Regions from separate parts of the Pseudoalteromonas sp. NSLLW218 genome, predicted to be linked through region 3. Evidence: predicted binding sites of a transcription regulator. Region 3 holds the regulator's gene; each other region holds the start of a gene.

What was found. Region 3 encodes sigma-54, which starts transcription at its own class of promoters, with help from an activator protein. Its sites were predicted from a motif close to GTTGGCACGNNNNTNGNNT; they were not measured.
Region 1: I6E80_RS05565 (EF-hand domain-containing protein) is a predicted target of sigma-54. The motif match lies at 1,421-1,439, and genes of this name have one in related genera.
Region 2: I6E80_RS18470 (TorF family putative porin) is a predicted target of sigma-54. The motif match lies at 2,979-2,997, and genes of this name have one in related genera.
Region 4: I6E80_RS11185 (BON domain-containing protein) is a predicted target of sigma-54. The motif match lies at 3,655-3,673, and genes of this name have one in related genera.

What each region holds. Positions count from the first base shown of each region.
Region 1 is NZ_JADYWO010000003.1:179,529-184,746, forward strand. Features, by position in the region: gene rluB (23S rRNA pseudouridine(2605) synthase RluB) at 1-119, opposite strand, end outside; gene scpB (SMC-Scp complex subunit ScpB) at 116-706, opposite strand; gene I6E80_RS05565 (EF-hand domain-containing protein) at 858-1,379, opposite strand; gene I6E80_RS05570 (hypothetical protein) at 1,607-2,038, opposite strand; gene xthA (exodeoxyribonuclease III) at 2,279-3,085, shown strand; gene I6E80_RS05580 (energy-coupling factor ABC transporter permease) at 3,091-3,738, shown strand; gene I6E80_RS05585 (putative RNA methyltransferase) at 3,735-4,550, shown strand; gene yfbV (terminus macrodomain insulation protein YfbV) at 4,547-4,993, opposite strand.
Region 2 is NZ_JADYWO010000014.1:98,864-104,081, forward strand. Features, by position in the region: gene I6E80_RS18455 (ABC transporter ATP-binding protein) at 1-66, opposite strand, end outside; gene I6E80_RS18460 (efflux RND transporter periplasmic adaptor subunit) at 66-1,232, opposite strand; gene I6E80_RS18465 (YIP1 family protein) at 1,288-2,001, opposite strand; gene I6E80_RS18470 (TorF family putative porin) at 2,194-2,880, opposite strand; gene I6E80_RS18475 (hypothetical protein) at 3,158-4,321, opposite strand; gene I6E80_RS18480 (helix-turn-helix transcriptional regulator) at 4,477-4,677, opposite strand; gene I6E80_RS18485 (hypothetical protein) at 4,686-5,117, opposite strand.
Region 3 is NZ_JADYWO010000001.1:274,063-279,280, reverse strand. Features, by position in the region: gene kdsC (3-deoxy-manno-octulosonate-8-phosphatase KdsC) at 1-90, shown strand, start outside; gene lptC (LPS export ABC transporter periplasmic protein LptC) at 87-641, shown strand; gene lptA (lipopolysaccharide transport periplasmic protein LptA) at 631-1,176, shown strand; gene lptB (LPS export ABC transporter ATP-binding protein) at 1,173-1,898, shown strand; gene I6E80_RS01190 (RNA polymerase factor sigma-54) at 1,968-3,467, shown strand; gene hpf (ribosome hibernation promoting factor) at 3,494-3,781, shown strand; gene ptsN (PTS IIA-like nitrogen regulatory protein PtsN) at 3,786-4,238, shown strand; gene rapZ (RNase adapter RapZ) at 4,257-5,102, shown strand; gene I6E80_RS01170 (HPr family phosphocarrier protein) at 5,145-5,218, shown strand, end outside.
Region 4 is NZ_JADYWO010000006.1:218,897-224,114, forward strand. Features, by position in the region: gene I6E80_RS11160 (beta-ribofuranosylaminobenzene 5'-phosphate synthase family protein) at 1-792, opposite strand, end outside; gene I6E80_RS11165 (hypothetical protein) at 773-1,477, opposite strand; tRNA gene I6E80_RS11170 (tRNA-Ile) at 1,612-1,688, opposite strand; gene I6E80_RS11175 (hypothetical protein) at 1,936-2,442, opposite strand; gene I6E80_RS11180 (YqaE/Pmp3 family membrane protein) at 2,822-2,980, opposite strand; gene I6E80_RS11185 (BON domain-containing protein) at 3,053-3,619, opposite strand; gene I6E80_RS11190 (LiaF domain-containing protein) at 3,948-4,610, shown strand; gene I6E80_RS11195 (VOC family protein) at 4,649-5,065, opposite strand.

The sequences.
Region 1 (5,218 bases), on a different contig from region 3:
GCCACTTTACCGTTTACACTAACGCGGTTTGCGTCAATGTATTTTTCCATTTCACGGCGTGAGCCTACGCCTGCACGGGCTAAGACTTTTTGTAACTTTTCACCTTGTATAATACTCATTCGGATGGTTCTCTCACAGAAGGATCGCTCAATAACTGGTTAATTTTACTTTGCTGCTCTGTTGGCAACGCAGGTAAATTTTCAAGCCCAGTTAACGAAAAATAATCTAAAAATTGCTTAGTAGTTGCATATAAAGCCGGCTTACCCGGAACCTCTTTATGCCCTACCACTTTAACCCACTCTCTTTCGAGTAAGGTTTTAATAATATTCGAACCCGTAGTAACACCTCTTACTTGCTCAATTTCGCCGCGTGTAATGGGCTGCCTGTATGCAATAAGTGATAATGTTTCCAGTAAAGCACGCGAGTATTTTGGTGCACGTTCTTGCCACAAGTTATTTAACCAAGGGCTTAAACTACTGCATGCCTGAAACCGATACCCACTACCAACCTCAACTAAGCGAATACCACGAGTTTGAAAATGTTCTTGTATTGTATCTATTGCGTCATTTATTCGTGCCATAGAAATAGCTAAATCTATTAATACGATGTCTTTAAGGTGGCGTTTACTAACAGGCTTATCTGCAACAAAAATAGCTGCTTCAATGATCTCAACTAGTTGTTCATCACTAATTCGTCGACCCGCCATACACACTCTTAACAAATAAAAATACACAGCCATCTATTATGACAGAACAACACCAAACTAGGAAAATATATCTATCAAATAACTAAATTTAAAACACAAAAAAGCCAGTGACTAGCACTGGCTTTAATCTTACTTATTAAAATGGTAACTATTAGTTACTTTTAAAAGCTTCTAATGCATCATCTTCAGCTACTGCGTTACCGTATTTTTTAATGTAACCCATAAACTCGCTTTTACTGATGCGCTTATCTTGGTTTTTATCCATGTAACCAAAATGATTTGAAATATCATCATCGTTACCTTCAACTACCGAGATATAGCCATTGCTGTCGTTATCTAGACTTGCAAAGCTGCTTTCAATTTTATCGAATTTAGCAATTTCAGCTTTAAATGCCGACTCACTTACTTCAGAATCAGTGGCTACTTTGCCATTATTAAGCTTCATATAAGTGTTAAATTCTTTGCGGCTAATTTCGTTATCCATATTGGTATCAATATTTGAAAAATGGCCCCAAATGCTATCGTCATCAGCTTCAACTTTTGAGATGTAGCCATCGCTATCATTATCTAAACTTGCAAAGTCACTGTCTATTCTTTCAAGACCTTGATTAGATGAACAAGCCGCTAGGCTTAATGATGCTAAAATAGTGGCTGCTAATGTTAACTTTTTCATAAGACGTATCCTTCGTAATTAATTAAATGTCACTTTAACTAATACAAATCCAATGCCAATAATAGTTAACTTATAATAATCAATAACTTAATCTCGATCGGTATATTTATTAAACAGTTTCAATAAGTTAAGCTTGCAAGCTTTGCAAACAACCTTGTAATTTTTGCAAAAAAATACCCGGTAAAAACCAGGCATTTCAAATTTACTTATTATAGTTAAGCTAATAATTAGATTGCTGCGTTTTGGTAGCGTTTAACAAACTCAGTAACGTTTTGACCATTACATTTTAATGAGTTTAGGTTACCAATTTTTTGACGAACAGGTGCTAAACCTTGTTTTAAAGCCGTCATACATAGTTGAGTTTCTTGTTGAGCGTCTTTTGCAAATACTTCTACTTTCTCAACTGATGCGTTGCTTAATGTCGTTTTTTTAGCAATATCACGAATATCTTCGCCATTACATAAAATGCTTTTAGAAAAACGAGATAGGTAAACACCGTGCTGGGCAGCTTCTTTACGAGCAACGCTAAAGCCTTCGTTTGCACTTAGTACGCATAACTTAGACTCAATTTTGTTATCTTGGCTAAAGTAAGTATTGCTTTGTGCTGACGCAGTTGCAGATGCTAGTAAAGCAGTGGCTAAAAGTAGTTGTGTTTTCATGAGAGATCCTATTTGAACGAGCTAAACAAGTGAATTTCGCGCATTATATATTCAATAAAGTTAAGTTCAATTGAATTTTTTATTTATTTAAATAATTAATATTGTATTCACAATGTTTAAACTTTACCCATCATTTGATCAACATTTACGCAGCTATTATCTCAATTCAGTCATGTTATGTACGCGTATTTACTGATACAATTTAAGCTATTAAATAGAACCAATTTTAAGGTAAATTTTATGAAAGTGATTTCTTTCAATATCAATGGTCTGCGTGCTCGTCTTCACCAATTACAAGCAATTATCGACAAACATCAACCAGACGTTATTGGCTTGCAAGAGATTAAAGTTCACGACGAAGCATTCCCATTAGAAGATGTACAAAAAATGGGATATCACGTCTACTTTCATGGTCAAAAAGCGCATTATGGGGTAGCTATGTTATGCAAAAAAGAGCCTAAATCGGTCTTAAAAGGTTTTGCCACCGATACAGATGAATCGCAAAAACGCATGATAAGCGTCACTGTTGAACAAGAAAACGGTCGCGACCTTACTGTCATGAATGGTTATTTCCCACAAGGTGATAATATTAATCACGAAACTAAGTTCCCTTATAAACGTCAATTTTATAAAGATTTAATGACACACCTTGAAACCAACCACACACCCGATCAAGATGTAATTGTCATGGGTGATATCAACATATCACCCACCGATTTAGATATTGGTATTGGCGAAGTAAATGCGAAACGTTGGTTAAAAACAGGTAAATGTTCTTTCCAACCGGTAGAGCGTGAATGGCTTGCAACATTACTTAATTGGGGTTTTAAAGACACCTTTAGAGAGCAAAACCCCGAAACAGACGATCAATACTCGTGGTTTGACTATCGCTCTAAAGGGTTTGTAGATAATCGAGGACTTCGTATAGATGTAGTGCTTGCAACCAATGAGCTTGCAGGACGCTGCATAGATACTGGTATTGATTATGAACTTCGCGGTATTGAAAAACCGTCAGATCATGCCCCTATATGGTCAACATTTAAGTAATTGTGATGCTCAGCCTAACAATGCAGGGGCTACTTTGGGCCCTTGTAATTATTATTACTCTATTAAGCTTTGATAAAAAAACATATAAAACATTGCTTAATACGCCAGTCCGTCAAACTGGCGTACTTGCGTGTGCGTTAGTGTTTGCAGTGCTTTGGCGAATAAAGGCAGGAATTTTAACGGGCCTCGATTTGCACATACTAGGTGTTACTGCCGCTACATTAATTTTAGGCTGGCGATTGACTATTTTAAGTAGCCTACTTGCCACAGCACTGCTCGCTGCCTTTGGTCAAATTGAACTTGAGCTGTTACCAGTACAACTGCTTATTGGTGCGTTTATTCCTATTTTATTGAGCTATCTTGGCTTTATAATTAGTTACCAATATTTACCTCGTCATTTTTTTGTTTATATATTTGTTTGTGCGTTTATAACCGCGGGATTTATAGCCTGTATAAAAATAAGCCTAGGTGCTTTATTTTATTTAGCTATCGGGCAATACAATTGGCAAGAACTTGCAGATAACTACGTTTATTTAAGTGCCATAATCTGGTTTCCGGAAGCAATGCTCAACGGCATGGCTATAACAATTATGATCACCTATCGCCCGCATTGGGTAAAAACTTTTTACGATAAGGACTACCTAGGCTCATGAGTCTACAATATCAATGCCCGCTGTGTACCCTAGCACTTTTAAAAGCTGATTCAACACTTCGTTGTGCTAATAACCACAGCTTTGATTTTGCCAAAGAAGGTTATGTTAATTTACTGCCTGTGCAACAAAAAAATTCAAAACAACCGGGTGACTCACTTGAAATGGTACAAGCCAGACGCGCATTTTTAGAGCGTGGTTATTATGGCTTCTTGCAACGAAATCTTAGCGACATAGTTAGTAATATAAGTGCGAATACAGTAATTGACTTAGGATGCGGCGAAGGATTTTATACCCAAGCAATAGCAAGTAAAACAAATGCTATAGTATATGGTGTCGATATTTCAAAATCAGCGGTTAAATATGCAGCAAAGCGCTACCTTAATTGCCATTTTAGTGTGGCATCAATCAGCCAAGCGCCCTTTAAAAGTCAATTTGCCGATGTACTTGTTAGCGTATTTGCACCTTTGTTTGAGCAAGAGCTCGAACGCCTTGCAAATCAAAACGCAACATTAGTGGTTGCAAGCCCAGGCCCTTGTCATTTAAAAGAGCTAAAATCGTATATATATTCAGAAGTAAACGAACATACTGAAATATCCACTCCAAAAGGGTTTCAAAAATCGGAACAGATCCTTTTAACAGAGCATGTAGCACTTAGCTTTACTGATATTAAAAACTTAATAATGATGACACCATTTGCATGGAAATTTAGACCCGAGCACTGGACTGCACTCGAAGAAAAAGGTGAACACACTGTCACCTTATCATTTTATATTACTCAGTTTACCAAAATAGATAATGGTATAACTCTCTAAAACTGCTCTTTAGTAAATGCCCTGTCCATTTTTTCAAACATATCTTTAAGTAAATTGGCAAGCTCCATATAACGGGGCTTGTTTTCACTTAACTGCGCTTGATATCCATTAGCTGCCATTTTAGTGTACAGCTCGTTATACCATTTTTGCATCGCAGGCTCTAAAGGCGTTTGCGCTCGCTTACCTAACCAAAATAGACCTTGTAATGGTAGAGATATAAAAAATAACGCACTCGCAATGGCTTGTGGTAAAAAATCAGAGCCTAAGTAATTTAGCTGAAAAAACAATGTTAGCATGGCTAAGATTGGCATTACTGTAATGGCAAGCTCAGTCGCTCTGATCACTCTAAACTCTAAAAACAAAGGCGCAAGCTCTTTGCGCATTGGCCATTTTTTACCATACAAACGGCCTGTTTGTAGTTGTGACATCACACTTTTTTGCATCATGACTCCTCACAGATACTGCTTTTAAATACAATAGAAAAACGAGCTATACCCAAAGTGTAACACAAAATGAAGGAGTTACACTTTCTCAGTAAAAGAGCTTAAATTTACCCTTTAATGGCGAACTATCCTAACTTAAACATCTTAAATAAGGTAAAGTATTTAACATTGCGTTAACTACTTTGCAATTGAACATTCAATTGTTTTAGCTTTATTTAATACCGT
Region 2 (5,218 bases), on a different contig from region 3:
CTTAAATACCTCTGAGCCCATTTTGTATTGTTTATTAATATGCTCTAGCTTGATTACCGCAGACATTAGGCTTCTTCCTTGTCTGCATCTGATTTAAGTTTTACCACATCACCTTCAGTCAAAAGACTTACTGGGCGCGCAGGGCCAATAACTATTTTGTCGCCCTCATTTAAGCCTTCAGTAATTGCTTGCTCTATATCAGATGATATTCCAACAGTTATGGCAATTTTGCTAACTGTATTATCGCTATTTAGTCGCCATACAAATGTTTTATCGTCTTCTTTTTGGATTGCTTCTATTGGAAGTTTTAAACCGTTTTCGGCAATGCTTGTTGCGATCTCTGCTCTACAACTCATTCCTGCATATAGCTGGCGCTCAGTAGTATCGAGTAATACTTTTACTTTAAACGATAAACCTTGAGAGCCGGCTTGGTTTTTAGCTGAAGTACCAATATTGATTACTGTGCCGCTAAATGGTTTATTAGGGTATGCGGCCGCATAAATATTCGCTTTTTGGTTAAGCTTAATACTCGCAATGTCGGTTTCATCCACACGTAGCTCGGCTAAGATAGCGCTAGGATCGGCTACTAGCATTAAATCAGAGCCAATAATATTAGTAGTACCAGCTATAACGGTTTCACCTTCTTTAATATTTACAGATGCAAGCAAGCCACTCATTGGAGCTCTAAATACACTTTTACTTAAGCGATCTTGCGCAATTTGTAGTGACGCTTGTGCTTGGTTGTACGACTCTATTCGTGACTCAATATCGATTTTAGCTAGATCGCGTGCGCTTTCAATGTTCTCATAGCTTTCTTGATTACCTAAACCTACATCGTATAAGTCTTTTTGTCTTTTAAGTTGTCGCTCTAGATTGGTCAGGCGTGTTCTACTATGTTTAATTTCAATCTCTGTGGCGCGAAGGATTGCTTTACTGCGGGTAACTTCTGATTCAAAAGCAGTTGTATCAAGGCGCATTAACATATCGCCTTGTTTAACTCCTTGGCCTTCTTGAACAAATATTTTATCCACTCGGCCTGTCACTTCAGAGCGTAATTGCACTTGTGTATTAAAAACTAAATTACCTGAAGCCATTATTGAGTCAGCAATGTCGCCAAGCTCTACTTGAGCAATATTTACTTCGGCTTGTTTTTCATCGCCAGAAATTTGCTTTGACACAATTAGGGCTATAAATGCGCCTACAGCGAGTGTGATGATTATTGCTTTTTTCATTTTATCTATCCGTGAATTAAGTAATGTGGAGCTAGTATCTACCTCCACTTAAGAGTTAACTTGCTGCAATGATTGCCCAAATACCAAAAATAATAATTGAAGGAAGAGCAGAGAATAGGAGTGCTTTGTTAGTTGAAAAATTAGTCCAGCATTTTAAGCCGATCATTCCCAGCGCAATGCTCCAAAAGCTAAACAAGTTTATTGATTCTAATAAGCTATAAAAAGGATGGCCAATTTCAAGTCCTATTATTAATTGGTTAATAGATGCATAGCTAAATACGGCTTGTTGAGATATTTGATCTGTACTTGCACTTAGTACAAGAGCAATTGTTCCTAGGCTTGAAATAACAACTGGCATCATTGTCCAGGTAGAGAATCCATACCAAGCTCCGTAGCTATGTTCTGATTCAGGATCCTGTTTAGCCACAAGCATATAATAAAGTGCCATTAATGCATTCATGATAGCCAGCGCAATTACGCCGCCAAACAAACCAAACCATATTTGGCCTTCTGCATTTTGCTCTATACTTTGGCGAATCATTTTTTGCTCGCCAATCGTCGCATCAATAGTTGATGCTGCTACTTGCTCATTAATCAAAAACTGCATATCAACAGTGGAATAAAAAATATAAATACTCGCCATTGAAACTAAAGACATGACTATAAAAGCAAGCCATGACCAACCTCTGGCGTGTTCAACACCATTGAAAGCTTTACTAGGACTTATATAAATATCGAGTAGGGCGCTAAACGCGTTAGGTGATTTCATTATTATTCCTTTATACCTATTTTATGGCTAGGCAGTTATAAATGCCCAGTGACTAGGTAATAGAATAAAGGAAAATGTATGTATTGTTTTCATTCAATTGTAACGGTTTGTTAACAGGTGTGAAGGGGCTTGTTCAAAAACAAGAAAAGGGCCAAAAGGCCCTTCGTGTTGCAGCAAGTAACACATTCTTTCTTATAAATTAAAGTCTACAGAATAAGCAACGTAAGCTTTAATATCTGAATCATCCATATCTGTATCAGACAAACCAAAAGTAAAACCGTCTTTCGAAATTGATACACCGTAATCTAAGATATTGTCATCACCAATAAAGTCACCAGAGTAATGGCCCAAGTGAAGTGCCATTTCAGTGCCGTTACTGCCAACAGCAAAACCGTAATCAGCTGTCAGGTAAAGTGAATCACCAAAGTCTGTACCGTCACCACTTGCAGCTGATGTTGCTAGTACAGAAGCACCAAAGGTAAAGCCTTCAACACTAATGCTACCGTAAATTTCAGAGAAATCTGCGTCTGCTTCAGAGGCTGCGTCTGGGTAAGCGTAATAAATATAACCAACATCGTAGCTAACACTTTCGTTAATGTTGCCACCAAAGCCTGCATATAAGTCAAGCTCATAAGTCATTTCATCTGCCCACGATGCATTTGAAGCCCAAGTACCTGCATAAAAGCCCGATTCATTAGCGTAATCAATACCGCCTGAAATAGCTGCATCGCCCCCAGTTTGCTCTTGACCACGCCATAAGTAGTTTGATGTTGCCGCTGCGTTTGCTGTTACTTCAGCATGTACGGCTGTTGACGTTAAAGATGTTGCGCCCATTAATGCTATAGCACTGATAGCGATTGTTTTTTTTAGTTTTAGCATGTCCATTTCCCGTTATATGATTTTTGCTCGCCAAGGTTTTTATTATGTAATCGGAACCTTTAGGCTGACGGCTTTTTATTGTTTAACTAACGGGATAATTGCACTGTATGTGCCAGCTTCATTATTTTTTATTAAAAATTATTTTTTATTTATTAAAAACATGAGCTTGAATTTTATGAATAGGATGGGGGTATAATATGAAGGAAGATGTTGCGCACATTGCTGGTGCATAAATTAACCTAGCCGCACCATAAAAGTACGGCTAAATTAGAAGATTTTAACCGAATATAGTGCGCATAAGGCTAATTGTTTCGTTTACGCTGCGACCTTTTTGTACTTCACTCACAATTGAATCACGTTTACTGCGAATATGCTCAGGAATATCGTCAGCAGCAAGTGCACGGTCTACTAATATTTCTGCAGACTCTTTACCTCTACGCTGAGTTTTACCTGTAGTAGTTGTAGTACGTTTAGGCTTGGTTAGCAGTTTAATGTAGTTAGAGTTATCTGGTGTTTTAGCATCAGCGTAGTGAAAGAAACATGGAATTAATGCTTTAATAGCAACCAATTGTTCTTCTAACTCATTACTAGGTTTAGCCATTTTGTACCATGACATAGCTTGAATACCTTTTACGATATCTTGCCAGTAACGCTCAAAATCACTATTTTTAAGTTTAGAAACACCAAGGGCACCACATAATGCATCTAATCGATTATTTGTAATCGGAGTAAATAAATCAGGGCGACGCATTGCAAGCAGTCGTGTTGCAGGCGCAAGTGTTGGTTTTTCGTTGTTGTCGGTGAATATTTTTGAATAAGCAGCAACAAATTGTTGATATTCGTATTGAGTAATATCACCTTCAAGTGGAATATTCACTAGTGCATCGTCAAAAGCACCTGGTAAATCACCAAGCATTTGATGGAAGCTCTTTGCACTTTTTGTAGATGCAAACCATTCAACGTCAAAGTTGTATGTGCTTGGATCAAGTGATGCCATGTGCTTACCGCTAAACGCAAGTAAGTCTTCAGGAATCATATCTTTAAGAGACTGTTCACGAATGCTTTTGATGTAGTCTACCAAACGAAGCTGTTCATCAAGTGCAATAACATCTTTGTGTTGTTCTACAAATACACTTACAACAGGCCACGGAGCAATACGTAAAGTTTTAACCTGTAAAAAGCTGATAGCTGAAATAAGCTGATCGTGTAGCTTCTTAAGTACTGGTAACTGCTGTGGCTCTAGTAAATCGTAGTTCATACGATCTCTGCTTGCACTTAGCAATTCGTAACACCAAGGTAAAAAATCATCAGGGTGGTTTTCTACTTTCACGGCCATAAGGTTAAGGCTTAACTCTGAAGATTGCTTCAGAATGTTCTGATAGATTTGATTTTCTTGTTCGCCTAGCGTCATTTTTGACGGTGAAATTAGCAGTTTTTTCATGCCTTGTAGAATCTCCGGTTTAGATATATATTTTTTTGCTGGTCTATTTTAGCGCAATTACGCTAATAACAACAGCGCTGTCCTCCATACGTTGCAATTGAAGTGACTAAATCAGTATTTTTGCTAATAAAATGAGACTAATGCTTTAACATGTATCAATCATTTTCATCCAGTACAAAGAGACCTTCGACTGAGGTATTAAAATGCTTTGCTATTTTTAGAGCAATTATTACCGACGGCGTAAACCGGTTTGTTTCTACGGTACTTATTGTTTTGCGCGACACGTTAATAGCATCAGCAAGTTCTTGCTGTGAAAGCCTGGCTTCTTTTCGATACTTTGCTATGTTATTTTGCATTTCCTCTCCTAATCACGATTTTGCCAAAGCAATGAAGCGCCATATACCAAGAGCATGATACCTAGGTAGAATATTGCCATAGTTGCATGCGAGACCTCGCTAGCTATTTCATTACCTTTATAAAAAACTCCAAGAAGGCAAAATACAAATGCAAAACTTAAATGTTTATAGGCATTAGTATCAATGGTGTTTAGAAACTCATCTTTATAAGCGTATTGAAAATACATTTTTAACGGAAAGCCCCCTTTAATGAGGTAAATAATCACTATAACTACATAAAAAAAAACGCCCATTCCAACAGTTAAAAGCCCTCCAATATGTTGATCTTGTTTTATTAGTGAGTAAACACAGAGAAGTAAACAAACTATCCCTGCGCTTAAACTAATCCATATGTTTTGACCCATAAATTGTTCTTCAGTTTTAATATCCTGTTGTTTCATAGTATTCATCCTGTGATAGTATTTTATTTTTTGTAACCTTTGGGTATCAATGTAACCTTGGGGTATCATCGGGTCAATACTTATTTGTAACCTAAAGGTAT
Region 3 (5,218 bases):
CCTGGCGGCTTTGGTGCAGTAAGAGAGCTCACCGACTTACTTATGCTTGAAAATGGTAAAGCGTTGACTACACAAGGCACTAGTTCATGAATGCAGCGCGCATAATATTAAGCGTTTTATTCATTAGCTGTATGGTTTGGCTTTGGTACCCTTATTTTACACAACCAAATATTTTGCCTCAGACTGAGCCTGAAGTTATTGCCAAGCCTGATTACATAGCCATTGAACTCAAACAAACAGCCTATGACGAACAAGGTACAATCAGCCACAAAGTAACTGCGGCTAAAATGGAACTATATCAGCAATTAGGTTTCACGTTTTTTGAAAAACCCATTTTTACTTTATATAACGAAAAGCAAACGTGGCAAATAAATGCAGACGAAGCAACATTATACGAAGACAAACAATTAATTTTAGAAGGTAATGTGGTTGCCAAAAACTTAACCGATAACGCCATGATAGACAAAATCAATGCTGATAATATTCAGGTAGATATAAAGCTATTAACAATGCGCTCGGAGCAACCCGTTATCATCACTGGACCCAATTTAAAAATCACCGGCAAAGGCCTAGAAGCCGACTTAAAAACCGAAGTGATAAAACTAATTAACCATACGCGAACCATATATTATGACCAATAAAATATTAAAATCACTTATTATTCCTACACTTATACTAGCATTTAATAGCAGTGCTGCAGAGCCAAATACACAGCCTGCTGCAAATCAAATATCAATAAGCGCCGATAAGCAAGAAGGTCAATTAAAAGCTAATGTCGGGATTTTTGAGAAAAACGTTGAAATTATTCACGGTAACCGCCGTATTACAGCCGACCGTCTCGAAGTACATAAACGCGATGAACTTGGTGATAATAAGCAATTATTAATTGCCACTGGTAGCCCTGCCCACTTTGAAGAGAAGCAATCAGACGGCACGACTATGAGCGCCAGTGCTGACGAAGTACGTTACGATGTATCTAAGCGTTTTTTAACGCTTGTTGGTAATGCACAGGTATCGCAAGCAGGACAAAAAATAAATGCTAAAAGCATTACCTACGACATTGAGCAACAGCTAATCAGTGCCGAAAAAGATGAAAACTCAACTGACCGCGTTCATACAATTTTAGTACCCATTGAAACTAAAAAAAGTAAAAAAAGCGACAAAGGTCAACCATGAGCACATTAAAAGCAGAACTATTAGCAAAGAGCTATAAAGGCCGTGAAGTTGTAAAAAACGTTGGCCTTGAAGTAAAAGCTGGCAGTATTGTTGGCTTACTTGGCCCTAACGGCGCAGGCAAAACAACCACGTTTTATATGATTGTAGGTCTTGTGCCCAGCGATAAAGGTAAAATATCGATAGATGATAACGATATTACTCTTTTACCTATGCATAGTCGTGCTAGATTAGGCATAGGCTACTTACCGCAAGAGTCTTCAATTTTCAGAAAGCTAACTGTTTATCAAAACTTAATGGCAATTTTAGAAACGCGCAAAGAGTTAAATAAACAAGCTAGAGAAGACACTCTCGATAAATTGTTAGATGAATTTAGCATACAACACATTCGTGATAGCCAAGGTATGGCATTATCAGGTGGCGAACGTCGTCGTGTTGAAATAGCACGTGCGCTGGCAGCAGATCCTAAATTTATATTACTGGATGAACCGTTCGCTGGTGTTGATCCAATTTCAGTATTAGATATAAAGAAAATAATAGAACATCTTAAAAATCGTGGGATTGGAGTATTAATTACCGACCATAACGTAAGAGAAACCCTTGATGTTTGTGAAAAAGCCTACATTGTTTCTCATGGGGAGCTGATTGCATCAGGTACTCCAGAACACGTATTAAATGATAAAACAGTACGCGATGTTTACTTAGGCGAGCAATTTAGGCTGTAACATTTACGCCATGTCTTTAAGCATCTGCTAGTATTAATTATAACAACATAAAAGGATTGTTAGAGATACATGAGGCAATCACTACAGCTGCGCATGGGCCAGCAACTTACAATGACTCCACAGCTGCAACAAGCTATTCGTTTGTTGCAACTCAGTACATTGGATCTCCAGCAAGAAATACAAGAAGCTCTCGACAGCAACCCGCTATTAGAGGTTGAAGAACAAGACTACTCAGAAGATGCTGCTGGCAAAAACGAGCAAAAAGCTGATACCGATGACATAACTGTTAGCGCATCTGCCGATGATGCTCCAAGCGAATACGAACAAGATAGTGGTGAAGCACTTGCGAAAGACACGCTAAGTGACGACATGGCTATGGATGTTAGCTGGGATGAGTACATGAGTGCCGCTCCTGCAGCATCATCGGGTCCAATGCCTGAAGATGAATCAATTTATCAAGGTGCCTCTACAGAGACGCTCCATGAGTATTTAATGTGGCAGTTACAATTAACGCCATTTAGCCCTACAGACGAAGCTATTGCTATTGCCATCGTAGAAGCAGTTGATGATTCAGGTATTTTAACACTAAGCTGCGAAGAGATTTTAGAAAGCTTTAATCAAGAAAACGAAGATGATAACGAAGTCGAACTTGATGAAATTGAAGCTGTATTAAAGCGCATCCAACTGTTTGATCCTGTTGGTATTGCTGCACGTAGTTTACAAGAGTGTTTGTGTATTCAGCTTAACCAGTTTGATAAAGAAACACCTTACATTAATGAAACAAAAATGATTTTAACCGAGCATATTGATTTATTAGCTGCTCGTGACTATCGTACATTAATGAAGAAAACCAAGCTCAAAGAAGAAGAGCTTAAAGAAGTAATGACATTAATCCATACTCTTAGTCCTAAGCCAGCAGATACTATTGTAAGAGAAGAATCTGAGTATGTTATTCCAGACGTGTCAGTTAAAAAAATTAAAGGCCGCTGGGTTGTTGAGTTAAACCCAGATAGCATGCCTAAAATTCGTGTTAATAGCCAATACGCTGCAATGTCTCGCACTGTAAAATCCAGTGGTGACAGCCAGTTTATTCGCTCGCATTTACAAGAAGCTAAATGGTTTATTAAAAGCTTAGAAAGTAGAAACGACACGCTATTAAAAGTAACTAATTGTATTGTTAAGCAACAACAAGGCTTTTTTGAACACGGCCCTGAAGCAATGAAACCGATGGTTTTAAATGATGTTGCTGAAATGGTAGAAATGCACGAATCAACAATTTCGCGCGTAACAACTCAAAAGTATATGCATACACCCCGTGGTATATTTGAGCTTAAATACTTTTTCTCAAGCCATGTAAGCACCGAAAACGGTGGTGAATGTTCATCTACAGCAATTCGTGCACTTATCCGCAAATTAATCGCTGCAGAAAACTCAGCAAAACCATTGAGTGATAGTAAAATAGCGGATATATTGGCTGAGCAAGGAATTAAAGTAGCAAGACGTACAATCGCAAAATACCGCGAATCTCTGGCTATTCCACCGTCAAATCAACGTAAAAGCTTGATCTAAGACGCAAAAAAAAGAGGGTAATGCTTATGCAACTAAACTTAACTGGTCGTCACGTAGAATTAACCGATTCACTAAGAGACTATATTAATACCAAATTTGCGAAGCTAGAAAGACACTCTGATCATATTAATAATGTTCATGTCATTCTCGATGTAGAAAAATTAAATCAAAAAGCAGAAGCCACAATACATGTAAGTGGTGCTGAGCTATTTGCATCTACGGAACATCAAGATATGTATGCCGCCATTGACTCGTTGATCGACAAGCTCGATCGACAAGTGATTAAACACAAAGAGAAGCTTGCTCGACACTAATATGATGAAATTAAGCTCACTTATATGCCAGGACTGCAGCAAAGCTGCGGTCCTTTTTAATAGCAAAAAAAGGATTTTAGAGTTCATTAGCGAACTTGCTCACGACAAACTTCCGTATTTACCGCAACAGGATATCCTTACTGCTTTAATGAGTAGAGAGAAACTGGGTAGTACAGGTATTGGCCGTGGCATTGCCATTCCTCATGGTCGAATGAGCGGTGCAGAAGAGCCTTTAGCTTTAGTACTCGTTAGCGAAACTCCAATAAATTTTGATGCAATAGATAATCGTCCTGTTGATATTTTTGTCGCACTCATCGTACCAGATGGCGATAACCAACAGCACTTAAAGACTCTCGCAACCATTGCTGATAAACTAAACAACAAAGATTTTTGTAAACAGTTACGCTGTGCAAAATCAGATGCTGAGCTTTACCAAGTTATTGTCGATCAATCATAGTTTTATAAAGGGTGTTAAATGGAGTTAATTATCATAAGCGGCCGTTCTGGTTCTGGAAAGTCGGTTGCTTTACGCGTTGTAGAAGATTTAGGCTATTATTGCGTAGATAATATTCCAGTTAACTTGCTTCCTTCATTAGTTCGCAGTGTGTCTGATAGCTACGATAAAATTGCTGTTAGCATTGATGTGCGAAACATCCCTAAAGAGCAAGATGAATTTAACGATATTCTTGAATACTTACCAGGCTTTGCAAATCCTACGTTATTTTATTTAGATAGCGACGATCAAACGTTGATAAAACGCTTTTCAGAAACACGCAGGTTACACCCACTATCAATTGACTCGCTGCCTCTTGATTTAGCCATCAAAAAAGAAAAAGAATTACTTGATGTATTAATCACCCGCGCCGACTTTATGATAGACACAACTGATTTAAGCGTTCACCAGCTTGCTGAATCTATTCGTGAAAAGATTTTAGGTAAAAAAGATAAGCAACTAATTGTCACGTTTGAATCGTTTGGTTTTAAACACGGTATACCAAAAGAAGCAGACTATGTATTTGATGCGCGTTTTTTACCAAATCCACACTGGGAACCTGAATTAAAACCTTTAAATGGGTTAGATCAACCCGTTAAAGATTATTTGGCCAATCACAGCATAGTACAAAAATTCACATGGCAAATTCAAACATTTGTACAAACGTGGTTACCGCACTTAGAGCGAAATAACCGCAGTTATTTAACCATTGCTATTGGGTGTACAGGCGGACAACATCGCTCTGTATATTTAGCGCAAACTATCGGTGAAAGTTTTGCAATGACACATCCCAATGTAAAAATTCGCCATCGTGAACAAGAAAAATAATAGAGCTGAATAATCACCTGTTCAGCTTAGGTAGAGTAAGTTATGCACTGTGAAGACACTTTTTTAATAAAAAACAAATTAGGCTTACACGCTAGAGCAGCTACTGTGCTTGCGCA
Region 4 (5,218 bases), on a different contig from region 3:
AAAAATATTTTTAACATTAGAACCACTGTATTGAACCTCAGCCAATTTCCATGCTGTGTTTCTTATTAAATCGATTGCTTCAATAAATGTTTCATAATTTTTGTCTGCTAATGATGCTGAAACCATAAATATTGCGTTATAGCATGCTTCAAAAGAGTCTATTTTAGCGATAGGAGTAATGGCATTAAAAAAGTCAGCCTCTTGCTGCCCGAAGTTATTAAACATACCTTTTGGATAAAGAAATACTATATCGCCAAAAGGATAGCTTTTTTGAAAAAGTAAAGTTGGAATTTTATTGGGTTCAACCAAGGCCGAAGGTAAATGCGGTTTATTTTCAGATTGTATTCCTGTATCAAATACGAATCCCCCAGTAAAATATGAATGAAGACCAACCCCAGAAGTTCCACCTCTACCCGATAGTACTTGCAAAAATTGAGACGTATAGTCATACCTATTGATAATCAAAAGCGCTTCTATGGCAGCTAGAGTTATAGCAGTACCACTCCCTAAACCAATATGTGGCAGAGGGGCATTATATAAACATGCTTCTAAACCATGAGGAAGCTTTAGGTCTATTCTTATTTGCTCGAGCCTTATGACTATTTTATCTAATGTGGGTTTGAGCTCTTTAGGAGTGTCTTTAAATTGAATAAGACTAGATTTTTTACCAATTAATTTAAAACCTGAGTCAACAGCCATTCCAAATCCACCATTACTCCTAAATGAGCACTGGTGCATTGCAATTAGGTTAAAATGAAGCCTTAATGGAACTTTAATCGAAACTTTCTGCATTATTCCACTCAGTATCAAAAAATTTCTTGTAAGGGGCTACAAAACTAGCGTTTGAACGGAAATGAATTGAAGGTAAGTACTTCCCTCTTTCGTTTTTGAAATACGGCCCTATTACTGCATCTTTATCTGTAATGAATAGATTATGATTAGGTTCGTGCTTATAAAATTTCACTTGAAAGCGCTCACTATATTTATCAGTAAGACGTTTAATCGCTCGTTCACTGATGTCATATGAGGGCTGTTCTTCTGATTCTAGATAATCCCGATGAGTAAGTAACATTCTGACTATTAATTTTGGGTTATTATCTAACTTTTTTATGAGCAAATTATCTTCTGGCTGTTCTTCGCAAAAATCTTCAAAGAAACGTTTTGAAGTGTGAAATAGCAGATCAAATTGAGCATCGGCTTTATTTATTAATTGAGAGTAATATCTCCTATCTCCTCTGGTACTTAAAAACTCTAAGACACCGCTATCCTCAAGTTTTTCATTATTCCGGTAATTTTTATAACTGATCAAATACTGAACTAAAGAAACTAAAGATGATATTGCCATGCCTCCTACGATTGGAGCCCACTTTTGTTCGAAAACTTCTTTGGCATATAAAACAAGTAGAATAGCAGTTGTTAAAAATAATAAAATAAGAACAATTAATGATAAAGAAATTTTAACCTTCTGTGCGTGCATCTATAATCCATTATGTATTTGATAATTTGTTAAAACTATACTGTATTAATTCAGCATGGTAAATTCAAAAGTAGCACAGAGGTAGCACAGGGTAGTTTAGGTTAGTAGGTATTTACTTGGAAAGCTTTGAAAAGTGGTGGCCCCTCCCAGACTCGAACTGGGGACCTAACGATTATGAGTCGTGTGCTCTAACCAACTGAGCTAAGGGGCCAACTTTTATATAACTGCAAGACAGTTAATTTTTGAAGCGTTTAGCCACAGAGCGACTAAAGCGGACTGCAGTATAAAAACTTTTTAGGTGCTTGTCACTACCAAAAACCTTTATTTTAATAATCAGTAAGCTAACTGCTTAAATAGTAATCTTTTAGGCGGGTATAAACATAAAATGTAAGATATTTCCCACTATATTCTCTGCATTAAATTATAAAAACCTTCCTTCAACATGTAGTCTTTTGTATTTAACGCTCTAATTTTTTAAGTAAAGCTAACATATATGCGTAGGCATACAAGGCTGTAAAAAATATGCTTGGGGCTACTGTAAGTGCCAAATTAGGTGTCTCATTAATTACATTCACAATAACCACTAAGCTCGATTGAACTGTAATTGGAATAATAGGCGCGAAAAGTACGCCTGCTATTTTTTTGTTATTTAGATGTGAGGCGCTAGAGTTAATTGCATTATTGAAGCTTTGTCGTATTGCTACGTTTTGTGGTGTTTTAGAATGAAACATACAAATAATTGGAGTTACAAACGCAAGCGTTACATAACTAGACTTATACTTGTTGACGACCTTTTCTAAAATAAAAGTAAAAAACAGTGTTACAAATCCACTATACAAACCTTGCACTAATGCAGCTTGAAGCGTGACCGATTTAGCAATATCTGCCGAACTGTTTGCCCAGTAGGCCCAACTAAAATAAAAAACGAATGACACAACGCCTGACAGTATAAGTCGAATATTCAATTAGCTACCTCAATATGCGTAAAAACTTGGTTTAATGATAACACTAGAAGTGATGGTAATATTGCCACTTAATAATAGAGTAATTAATCGCGTATTGTAGATATATAAACAAACTAATGTTAAAGATTTCCTAAATGGCATCAATACAGAATCAGTACGCTACTGTTAGTTAGAAAGCTTAATTGAAGTAAACGATAGGTGTGGCTGAGGGAATGTTGGGAGTGAGTTACAAGAAATAAATCACTTAGTTTGAGTAAATTAAAAATTAGATTTTGATAATAAATATTTACTTTAAAAACTAATATTGTGAGCCGATCAGTACTGAAGCTTTTATTTAGCTAAACCTCAGTAGTCGGCTTACACAATATATAATCTGTCATTATTTTTTCGCAATAATGTAGATTGCATGTATTAACCCTGGGAAGTAACCTAACAGTGTTAATAAAATATTTAGCCAAAAATGCATACCTAAGCCAACTTGCAAAAATACACCTAATGGCGGCAATAAAACTGAAAGTATTATACGAATAATATCCATGATTAAACTCCATTTAAATTAAGCATTAAAAAGGCGTAAAGCCCAGTGTTAGTGGGCCTTAACTATACTGTGTTATTCAGCAGTAATAGATAGTTTATCAACTACGTCACGAACATCTTCAGCATTTTTAGCAATTTTAACTGCTAGTTGTTTTTCAGCTTCAGACTCTACTGAGCCATTCAGAGTTACTATACCGTTGTCGGTATCAACATCGATGTCTGTACCACCAACTTCTGAGTCAAACAGGAAGCGAGTTGTGATTACAGTGGTGATTTTAGCGTCCGTTAGGTCGTTATCATCATCGTCCGTCATGTCTTTGTTTCTATCTTTTGTGTCCATGCTTTTAACAACGGTAAGGCTGTTTTCAACATCAGATACGCCATCTAGGCTAAGTACAAGTTCTTCTGCTAGCTCTTTATCAAGCTCGCTATTAACTTTACCTGTAAGTACTACCTTGCCATTTTTTACATCAGTGTTAATGTCAAAGTTGTTTAGATTAGTGTTCATAAGTAGAACTGTTTCTGCCTTACCATCAATCCAAGCATCTTTACTTTCGTTTTCCCAGCTGTTTGCTTGGGCACCCATAGCCGTAGTACCAAGAACTAGAGCTGCGATAATAGATTTGTTAAATGTTTTCATAATCTTTCTCCTTTTGATTAAAGACACTTTAACTAATGCGAGCTTTAGGCCAACTTTATTTCTATATATATTTCAATAGCTTGATGTAATTCTGGGATAAGGCACTATCTATAGCTGTGTAACTATTTACAGGCTACTCGGTAAAACTTTCTCAAATAGTGAAAATAACTAGATAATTGCATTTTTGGTTAATCTATCGTTAATATAACAAAACATAAAACATCATTGAAAATTAAACTATTGATAATTAAGATTATTATATTTGGTGCGTGCTTTGCATATAAACATCAGAAGCAGTATTAATAGCAAATATAATAAGGAATGCCCCATGTCTGTAAAAGTCGAAGACCGCCCAATAGAGCAAGTACGCGAACAAGTAATTGATCAATTAATTTATAATTACAGTCATGGGGTGATTTCTGTTGATGCATTTGAGAGACGCTTAGATAACGCGATGGATGCACCTAATAACGAAGCTCTTTTAGCCTTAGTAGAAGATTTAACACTTAATACTGATCAGCAATATAAAGCAGAAAAACAATCGCAATTTACACCACATTATAGTGCACAACAAAACAGTGATGATGATTTTACATTACGCAGCATTTTAGGCTCTAACGAGCGAAGCGGTCAGTGGGTCGTGCCAAAGAATATATATTTGAGTAACTTTATGGGATCGGTGGTGCTAGATTTTACCGATGCCATTTTTGCGCATCAAAATGTAACTATTCACGTTAACTGTATTTTTGGTAGTGATGAGATTTACGTACCAGAGCATGTAAATGTAGTGTCTAAAATGTTTTGTATTTTAAGTAGTCTTGAAAATAAATCTGTGTCGCTTAACAAACGCCAAGGTCCTACTATTCACATTGAAGGAAAGGCAGTTATGGGATCGGTTGAAGTAAAAATAAAGCGCACAATCAAAGAAAAATTTATGAGCTTTGCTAATGAGCTAAAAACACAACTTGGCGCTGGAAATAATCGTTCATAAAGCCTCGTTAAGCACCGCACTTTGCGGTGCTTAACCTATTATAAATCGTTATTTCGCTCACTTGGTATATCACTTAAATATTCTACAAATTCTACTTCAAACCCTGCGGGATCAATAAAGTAAACATTCTTTCTAAAAGGGTTCTCACTACCTTGCTTACTTATCCCAAAACCCGTTTTATTTAAGCGTGCTACTACTTCATTTAAGTTACTAGTTACATAAGCAAAGTGTGCAAAACCAACTTGATGGCCCGATAAGTTTCTGTTTTCACCCTCACCATGATCGCTTATCGCAATATAATGCGTGTCATCCCCAAAGTGTACCCAGCGTCTTGGTTTTCCATGCCAATCGCCTCTGCCCTCACTTCTAATCGACCAATGTGGAAATACAGCTCGGTAAAATTTAAGCATACTATCTATATCACGCGCGACTAAGTTTACGTGCTCTAAATACATAATGTTGTCCTATCAATTAAGTTAGGAGCACGATAAAACCTCAAGCTAACTTTAGGTAAAGCGTTATTTAAAATTAATTCGATTTAATAAACACATAAAGGAACATAATGACTTATTAATTGCTCATTATTATTTTTTAAAAATATATAAACA